One region of the Trichocoleus sp. ST-U1 genome, then DNA from elsewhere that is predicted to be linked to it. Evidence: riboswitches for the same ligand, from Rfam matches in the RefSeq annotation. Region 1 holds a riboswitch; the other holds the start of a gene.
What was found. Region 1 has a riboswitch for cobalamin ahead of NDA06_RS10145 (sirohydrochlorin chelatase). Riboswitches for the same ligand answer to the same signal wherever they lie in the genome.

Region 1 (3,414 bases):
CTTTTAAAGTCAATTCGTATTTTCCCTGAAATAAAGATGTAAAAATTATTAAATTCACAATTTTATTAATTTGACTTTATTATAACTTTATTTGAATAAACGTATTCTGGTTTTAGTGAGCAGAGCATCTACAAAATAACAAGTCATGAAAAAGCTTTTGATGTTGGTAGCGATCGCGCTGTTTGTTCCATTCTTTGCCCAGCGCTCCGAAGCCGCCATGATGCTTAAGGTGTCGCAAGAATCTAAACCAGGTTTGGGTGACTTTGATAGTAATATTTTGGGGTTTTTTGAAGCTTTTAGCACAAATAAAACAGCAGCCAATTACTACCAGTATAGCAAAGGTTATAATTCATCCTTTAGTAACCCAGTCCTGAGTTTAACCGCTAAGCAATCTCACCTTTTTTTTGTAGATGCTATTGATGGTCTATCACTGTTCATCGTTCATTCTAAGCCGGGTAATCCAACAGGTGGAGCGGCTAAAATGAGCTTTAACTTGTTGGGAGATACGGCAGAATTAAAAATTGTAGACGATTTAGGTGAGGCAACTGCAAATTCCACTGGCACCGTCTTTACTTCAAATCAGAGCTGGGGGGTTTGTTGCACTGATGGTTTAGCCATTGGTTCGCTTGACAGCAATTGGGAAATGTTGGTGCAATTCACTACGCCGCCTAAAGAGTTGAACAGCTGGCAAGTGTATTCTTCATCAACCTCGTCAAAAATTTCTCTCTCGCTGCAAACAGGGCGTCGAGTAAAGTTAAACGTTGCACCCGTATCTACACCTGAGCCTTCAAGCATGAATTCCTTAGTTTTTGCCGGGTTAGCACTGGCTGTACGTCGTCGCACTCAGGGCGGTATTTTGTAATGGATAATTTGTATTTTTTATCAGACTTCTAGGTATGGGGTTATCTTTATCTTTATACAGTCAGCAATGGTTTGGATTGATAAGGTTCTATAAGCTACAAAAAACGGGAGCATCCCGCTTTTGTAAAAAAGCCACAAACGGTCAATCAATTCTAGAGTTGCTCGATCGATCGCCAAACTTGCGAATGATACTCGATAAAGTGGGGAAAATTTTCCTTCAGTTTTGATGGGGCATCAAAAACTGGCATCTGGAGAGTCTTGGGAATACCCCCTCCCCCTGGATTTTGAGCTGCGACCGGATCGGCTAAGATATCAAGGCACACGTAAAGGGTAACAACGTGGGGAAACGCCGGTGCAAATCCGGGGCTGTGCGGCAGCTGTAAACGAGGTGACTCTCGGAAGCCAGAATGCCTACTTAGTACTACCTTCATACAGTCTAACTTCCTGCCTTGCACGGGAAAGGAGCAATCAAATTGATGCCTAGTATAAATTCAACCGATCTGATGGGACTGCAATCCCCTACTCCCCAGTCGATTCAATTGCCGCCGCTACCTTTGCGTCGTCCGTTGTTGATGGTTGGTCATGGCACCAAAGATGAGGATGGACGGCAGAGTCTTCTAGATTTTGCCGATGCGTATCAAGCGTTAGACCCGTCGCGTCCTGTTTTACCTTGTTTTCTAGAACTCACTACCCCCACGATACAGGAGGGGGTGGATCGCTGTGTAGAAGAGGGTTACACGGAACTCTCTGTATTGCCGATTTTGCTATTTGCAGCTCGACACAATAAGTTTGATGTTACGAATGAGTTAGACCGGGCAAGGGTTAGACATCCCCAGGTGAAGTTTTACTATGGGCGTCATTTTGGGATTACGCCAGGGATTTTGGATTTGTGGCGATCGCGTCTTTCGGAATTAGACCAACCCCAGTACAATCGCTCAGAAACGGTTCTGCTCTTTGTCGGTCGGGGTTCCAGCGATCCTGATGCGAACAGCGATGTTTATAAGCTTGCCCGGATTCTGTGGGAAGGTAGCGGCTACGCCACCGTTGAAACTTGCTTTATTGGCATTACCCATCCCCGTCTGGAAGAAGGGTTCCGCCGTGCTAGACTCTACGAGCCTAAACGCATTATCGTCCTACCGTACTTCCTATTTACCGGCGTCTTAGTTAAAAAGATTTTCGACATCACGGCGCAACAACAGGAGCAATACCCGGATATTTCCATGACTTGCCTACCAGAAATGGGCATTCACCCTCAGTTGTTGTCTGTATTAAGAGAACGAGAAATTGAGACGCAGTTGGGGCAAGTGCAAATGAATTGCGAAATGTGCAAATTCAGGATAGCAGCCAATAGCAACAGTAACGGGCACACTCCCGCCCACGATCATTCTCATCATGGGCATGGACATGGGCATGGGCATGGGCATGGGCACGGGCATGGTCACGATCATGCTCACCCTGCTGAAGATCCATACAGAAATGTAGAGCAATATCACCAAAAGATTTGGCAAGCGCCTTGAATATTTGATAAGTAGTCATTAGTCAGTTGTTATTAGTCATTGGTGTCACTCGCAAAGAACTTAGAACTAATGACTACTGACACCCAACTACTTCATTACCTAAAAACTGATGTCTAAAGAATTTGTAATTGGTGAGCGAGTCCGTGTGGTAACGTTGCCGCCTTACGTTAAAACAGCGGAACCGATGCCGATGCTGCGTCCTCCTGATGTGATTCAGCTTGGGGAAGAGGGGGTCGTTGTTGACCGGCGTCCAGGGGGATATTGGAGCGTCCGCTTTGCCAGAGGAGTTTTTTTGCTGGATAGCCAGTTTATAGAGTCCGTGCAGGCGATCGCTGATACCGAATCAGGGACAGAGGCAACTGATGTGCGATCGCACAACGTATCGCTGGAGCAAAAATATATCGTTGATCCCAGCTGAGTCAGAGGCGATCGCGTGTCTTCAAAGCGAGGCGTTCGCCTAGCGCTGACTTGTCAGTTCGCACCTCAACAATCGCTAACCCCGATTAAATTACTTCCGCTTTTTCTGGTTTTTCTTGCGTGACTCCTTGGACATCTTTTTTTTAGACTTGGCTTTGGGATCGCTCTTGCCAGGGCGAAAGCCTTTTGCTTCCTGAGAAATTGATGAACCCGTGAAGCCAGGATCGCTGACCCCCTTTCTTTGAAAGCTCTGGTTAAATTCTTTCTTCGGTAATTCTTCAGACGACTTCAAGCCCAATCCCACCTGCACATCATCCCAGTCTCCTACCAAGAAACGATCCACGGTATCAGCAGCAAAGACACGCTCTATCAGCGGCGCGGACTCTACCGCCTTCAGATCGACCAGGGAACCTATGAGAAAGCTATTCAATTCTGAGCCGTTTTCTGCAAACGATTCCAGTTGATGGGTGAGAATCGCAACACACTCAGGACGAGCCTCAGGATGATCGATTGCAATGTCTTCCAGACAGTTAAGAGCCGTTGTGCGGGGGAATATCGCCTGAGAGGTATCCGCTAGATAAGCCGCCAGAGCCGGAATCGCGGCTTGCCCGATCATGCT
Region 2 (3,414 bases), on a different contig from region 1:
TGCCACCGTTAAAGATGTACACGATCGCATTCTGACTGACCCAGACCGAGAGTTAGCTTATACTTCAGTAACAACGGTGCTGCGTCGCCTGACTCAAAAAGGTTGGCTAGCTTGCGATAAACAAGAACGGAGCTTTTGCTGGCAACCTTTGGTATCGCGGGAAGAAGCGCAAGCCATTAAAGCGCACGAACAGTTACACCAGTTTCTGGCAGTGGGGAATCCAGATGTCGTCGCCGCCTTTGCAGATAGCCTAGATAGCGCTAGCGTAGAGCAAATAGAAGCGATCGCGCTTCGTCTTCAATCCGCACGCAAAGCGAGAGAGGAGGGAAAATTATGCATCTAGCGATGATTCTGACGGCGTTAGGATTGGCGTGGTGTCTGAGATGCACAGGGTTAGAGCCATCAGGAACTTGGACGCAACGCTGGCAACGATCCTTTGGGTTATTTTTGTTTCCGCCGCTGCTATTGATCGTGACAGCGATCGCGGTTATTTGTATGGGTGCAGACGGAAAAATGGGAGGACTGCAAGCCGGATGGTTCAGTTACTCCTTCGCCTGGGGATTTTTAGGCGTTGCCGGAATCTTATGTCTAAAGCTGGCACATGAAGGATGGCGTTCGGTACAACAGACACGCACTTATCCCCAAATCGAGCTTGAAGGTAAATTGGGTCGCCTTCTCAATGCCAGCGTTCTATTTAGCGCCCAAATTGGTTTCTGGCAGCCTGAATTAGTCGTCAGTCAGGGATTGTTAGAAACCCTCGATCGAGATCATCTAGAAGCAGTTCTCGCCCACGAACAAGCGCATTACTATTATCGGGATACGTTTTGGTTTTTCTGGCTTGGCTGGGTGCGCCAGATAACCGCTTGGTTGCCGAATACAGAAGCTTTGTGGCAAGAACTTTTACTATTGCGGGAACTTCGTGCGGATCGATGGGCGGCGCAACAGGTAGATCCCTTATTGTTAGCAGAATCTCTGCTATTGGTGGTGAGTGTCTCGCCAGTACAGTCTGAAAGTTTCTGTGCAGCGTTCAGTGCCATGACCCCTCGAAATCGTTTAGAGGAGAGAATCGAAGCGCTTTTGGCACCATCAGAGGAGTCAGCTTCACCCAGCTTATGGCTTTGGCATTGGATACTACTAGGGTTTCTGCCGCTAGTAACCGTGCCGTTTCACACTTAAATTTTGGTGTTGCACAATCAGGATAATTTCCTTTCAAATTTCGCGCAAAGACGCAAAGTTTCTGTTAGCGTCTTTGCACCTTTGCGCGAGATTATCATTAACCGAGGACGGAATTACTTAAGAAAACCACTCCAATCGAGCAGATAACCAAACCGGCAAATCGCTGCCAGGATAAAGGTTGAGTGGCAGATTTCCGGCTCACTGCATTGCCAATCAGCATGGCAACCAAGGCAACGCCATATTGAATGAAAGTGAAACCCAGAAGGTAAGCAACAAGCGGTGTCATACCAGCACCGACGATTGCCTCGCCATAAGCATAGCCGTGAAATAAACCAGCAAGCGCTCCCAGCGCTATAAGAACCATCCAGTTTGGTTTGTTTGGCGTTAGCAGCAGCGCCCCAAAGACAATCACGGAACCGGCGATCGCTATCTCAGCTGCCGGTAAATCTAGATTGAGTAAATGAATCCCAGTTCCCGCCAGTGCTGCCAATACAAACCCGGCTGGGATGAACGCGCCCCGCACTTGCCCAACCGCCAGTAATCCAATCGCCACCACAAACGCAAAATGATCCAGTCCAATCAAGGGGTGGGCTAGCCCTGAAAAGAACCCTTCAAAGAAATTAGACGGCGTCTTGCCACCCATTGGATGGTGAGCGATCGCCCGCTGGGCACATAGGAAAGTGCTAATTAAAACCAAAAATACAATTACCGTTCGGCTTTGCATCAGATTTAAGAAAGCAAAGCGTCTATCTTTAGACATATTCTGTACCTCGCAGATTTCGCAAATCAATTTCTCTCGGCGGGTATTCTGGCTGAGAGACCAAAACGACGGATCTCATTACAGCTGCGGGACAGCGACGGTTTTACACCGAACTTTCCCCGTTACCTCTGGTGGCTGCTCCCCACCAGAACCGATTGAGTAGGGCAATCATATCACTTCAGTGCTGGCATTTTAAAAAGTATGGGTAAAATGAACCTCAAACAGATGACTCCAAGAGCCGCTTTATTTGAGGAGGAATCGGAAAAATGTGCGTTAATTGTCTGCTGGGTTCGGCTTTAATGTTCTTTACACCCAGGGTTTCCGAAGTACCATCCAACCCGACGAATCGAATTGCATTACCTCAAGAAACTCAAATAGCGATCGCTACTTGAGTGCTACTAAAATTAGCTGAGGATTTCCTTTAGCTCGTGCTGGTTCCAAAGCGAACGGTAAAGTCCAGGTTGTTGCAAAAGTTCGGCATGAGTCCCAGACTGCACAATTTGACCTCGATCCATCACAAAAATGCGATCGGCAGTTGCAGCCGCAGACAATTGGTGAGAGATAAAAATAACCGTTTTGCGCTGGATGCCTTCCGAAAGATTATTCAAAATGGCTGTGGCAGTTTGATTATCAACGCTGGAGAGAGCATCATCCAAAATCAGAATCGGGGAATCCATCAGCAAAGCACGGGCGAGAGCCGTCCGTTGTCGCTGTCCCCCTGAGAGGGTAATGCCGCGCTCACCCACAACGGTTTCGTATTGCTGGGGAAAATTGAGAATTTCCGGGTGAATTTGCGCTTGCTTGGCAGCATTGATAATCTCTGTCTGTTCGCTCAGAGGATTGCCGTAGCGAATATTGTTTTTGATGGTAGTGCTGAACAGAAAGCTGTCTTGCGGGACATAAGCGATGGCTCCGCGCAAATCGGGCAATTTGATCTGCGTAATATCATTGCCATCTACGAACAAACTATCGCTTGGAATATCCACTAATCGCGGCAAGGCATTGGCAAGTGTCGATTTTCCGGAGCCAATTGGTCCGACAATCGCCACGGTTTCCCCTGGTTCAATCGTAAAGCTAACATTCTTAAGCGCGGGAGTTTCGGCTCCCGGAAACGTATAACTGAGTTGACGCGCTGTTAATTTACCGCTTACTTTTTCAACTGGTAATGCAAGTGCATTCGGAGAATCTTTAATTTTGGCTTCTGCCATCAGAATTGACTCAATGCGGTCGATACTCACCTCACCTCGTTGGTAGGCAGTAATCGTAAAACCCAGTAAAGCGGTGGGGAAAACTAATCGTTCAGTATAGAGAATTAATGCCAGAAAATCGCCAATTGTGATCGCACCTGCCACAATTGACCGCGCTCCAACCCATAGCAATATCAGTAAGCTGATAAAAGCCATGCCTTGAATGATTGGAAACAAGACATTTCTGGTCTTTGCTAATTGGATATTGGCTTGCAACAGGCGATTATTTAA

Region 2: it holds a riboswitch for cobalamin, as region 1 does, so the genes downstream of both, NDA06_RS15405 (HupE/UreJ family protein) here and NDA06_RS10145 (sirohydrochlorin chelatase) in region 1, are expected to answer to the same signal.

The regions. Positions count from the first base shown of each region.
Region 1 covers NZ_JAMPJZ010000020.1:40,666-44,079, forward strand. Annotated here, with positions in the region: gene NDA06_RS10140 (hypothetical protein) at 146-862, shown strand; cobalamin riboswitch at 1,160-1,295, shown strand; gene NDA06_RS10145 (sirohydrochlorin chelatase) at 1,338-2,378, shown strand; gene sipA (regulatory protein SipA) at 2,488-2,796, shown strand; gene NDA06_RS10155 (hypothetical protein) at 2,887-3,414, opposite strand, start outside.
Region 2 covers NZ_JAMPJZ010000040.1:17,702-21,115, reverse strand. Annotated here, with positions in the region: gene NDA06_RS15415 (BlaI/MecI/CopY family transcriptional regulator) at 1-343, shown strand, start outside; gene NDA06_RS15410 (M56 family metallopeptidase) at 334-1,176, shown strand; gene NDA06_RS15405 (HupE/UreJ family protein) at 1,274-1,936, opposite strand; cobalamin riboswitch at 1,957-2,107, opposite strand; gene NDA06_RS15400 (hypothetical protein) at 2,203-2,328, shown strand; gene NDA06_RS15395 (ABC transporter ATP-binding protein) at 2,341-3,414, opposite strand, start outside.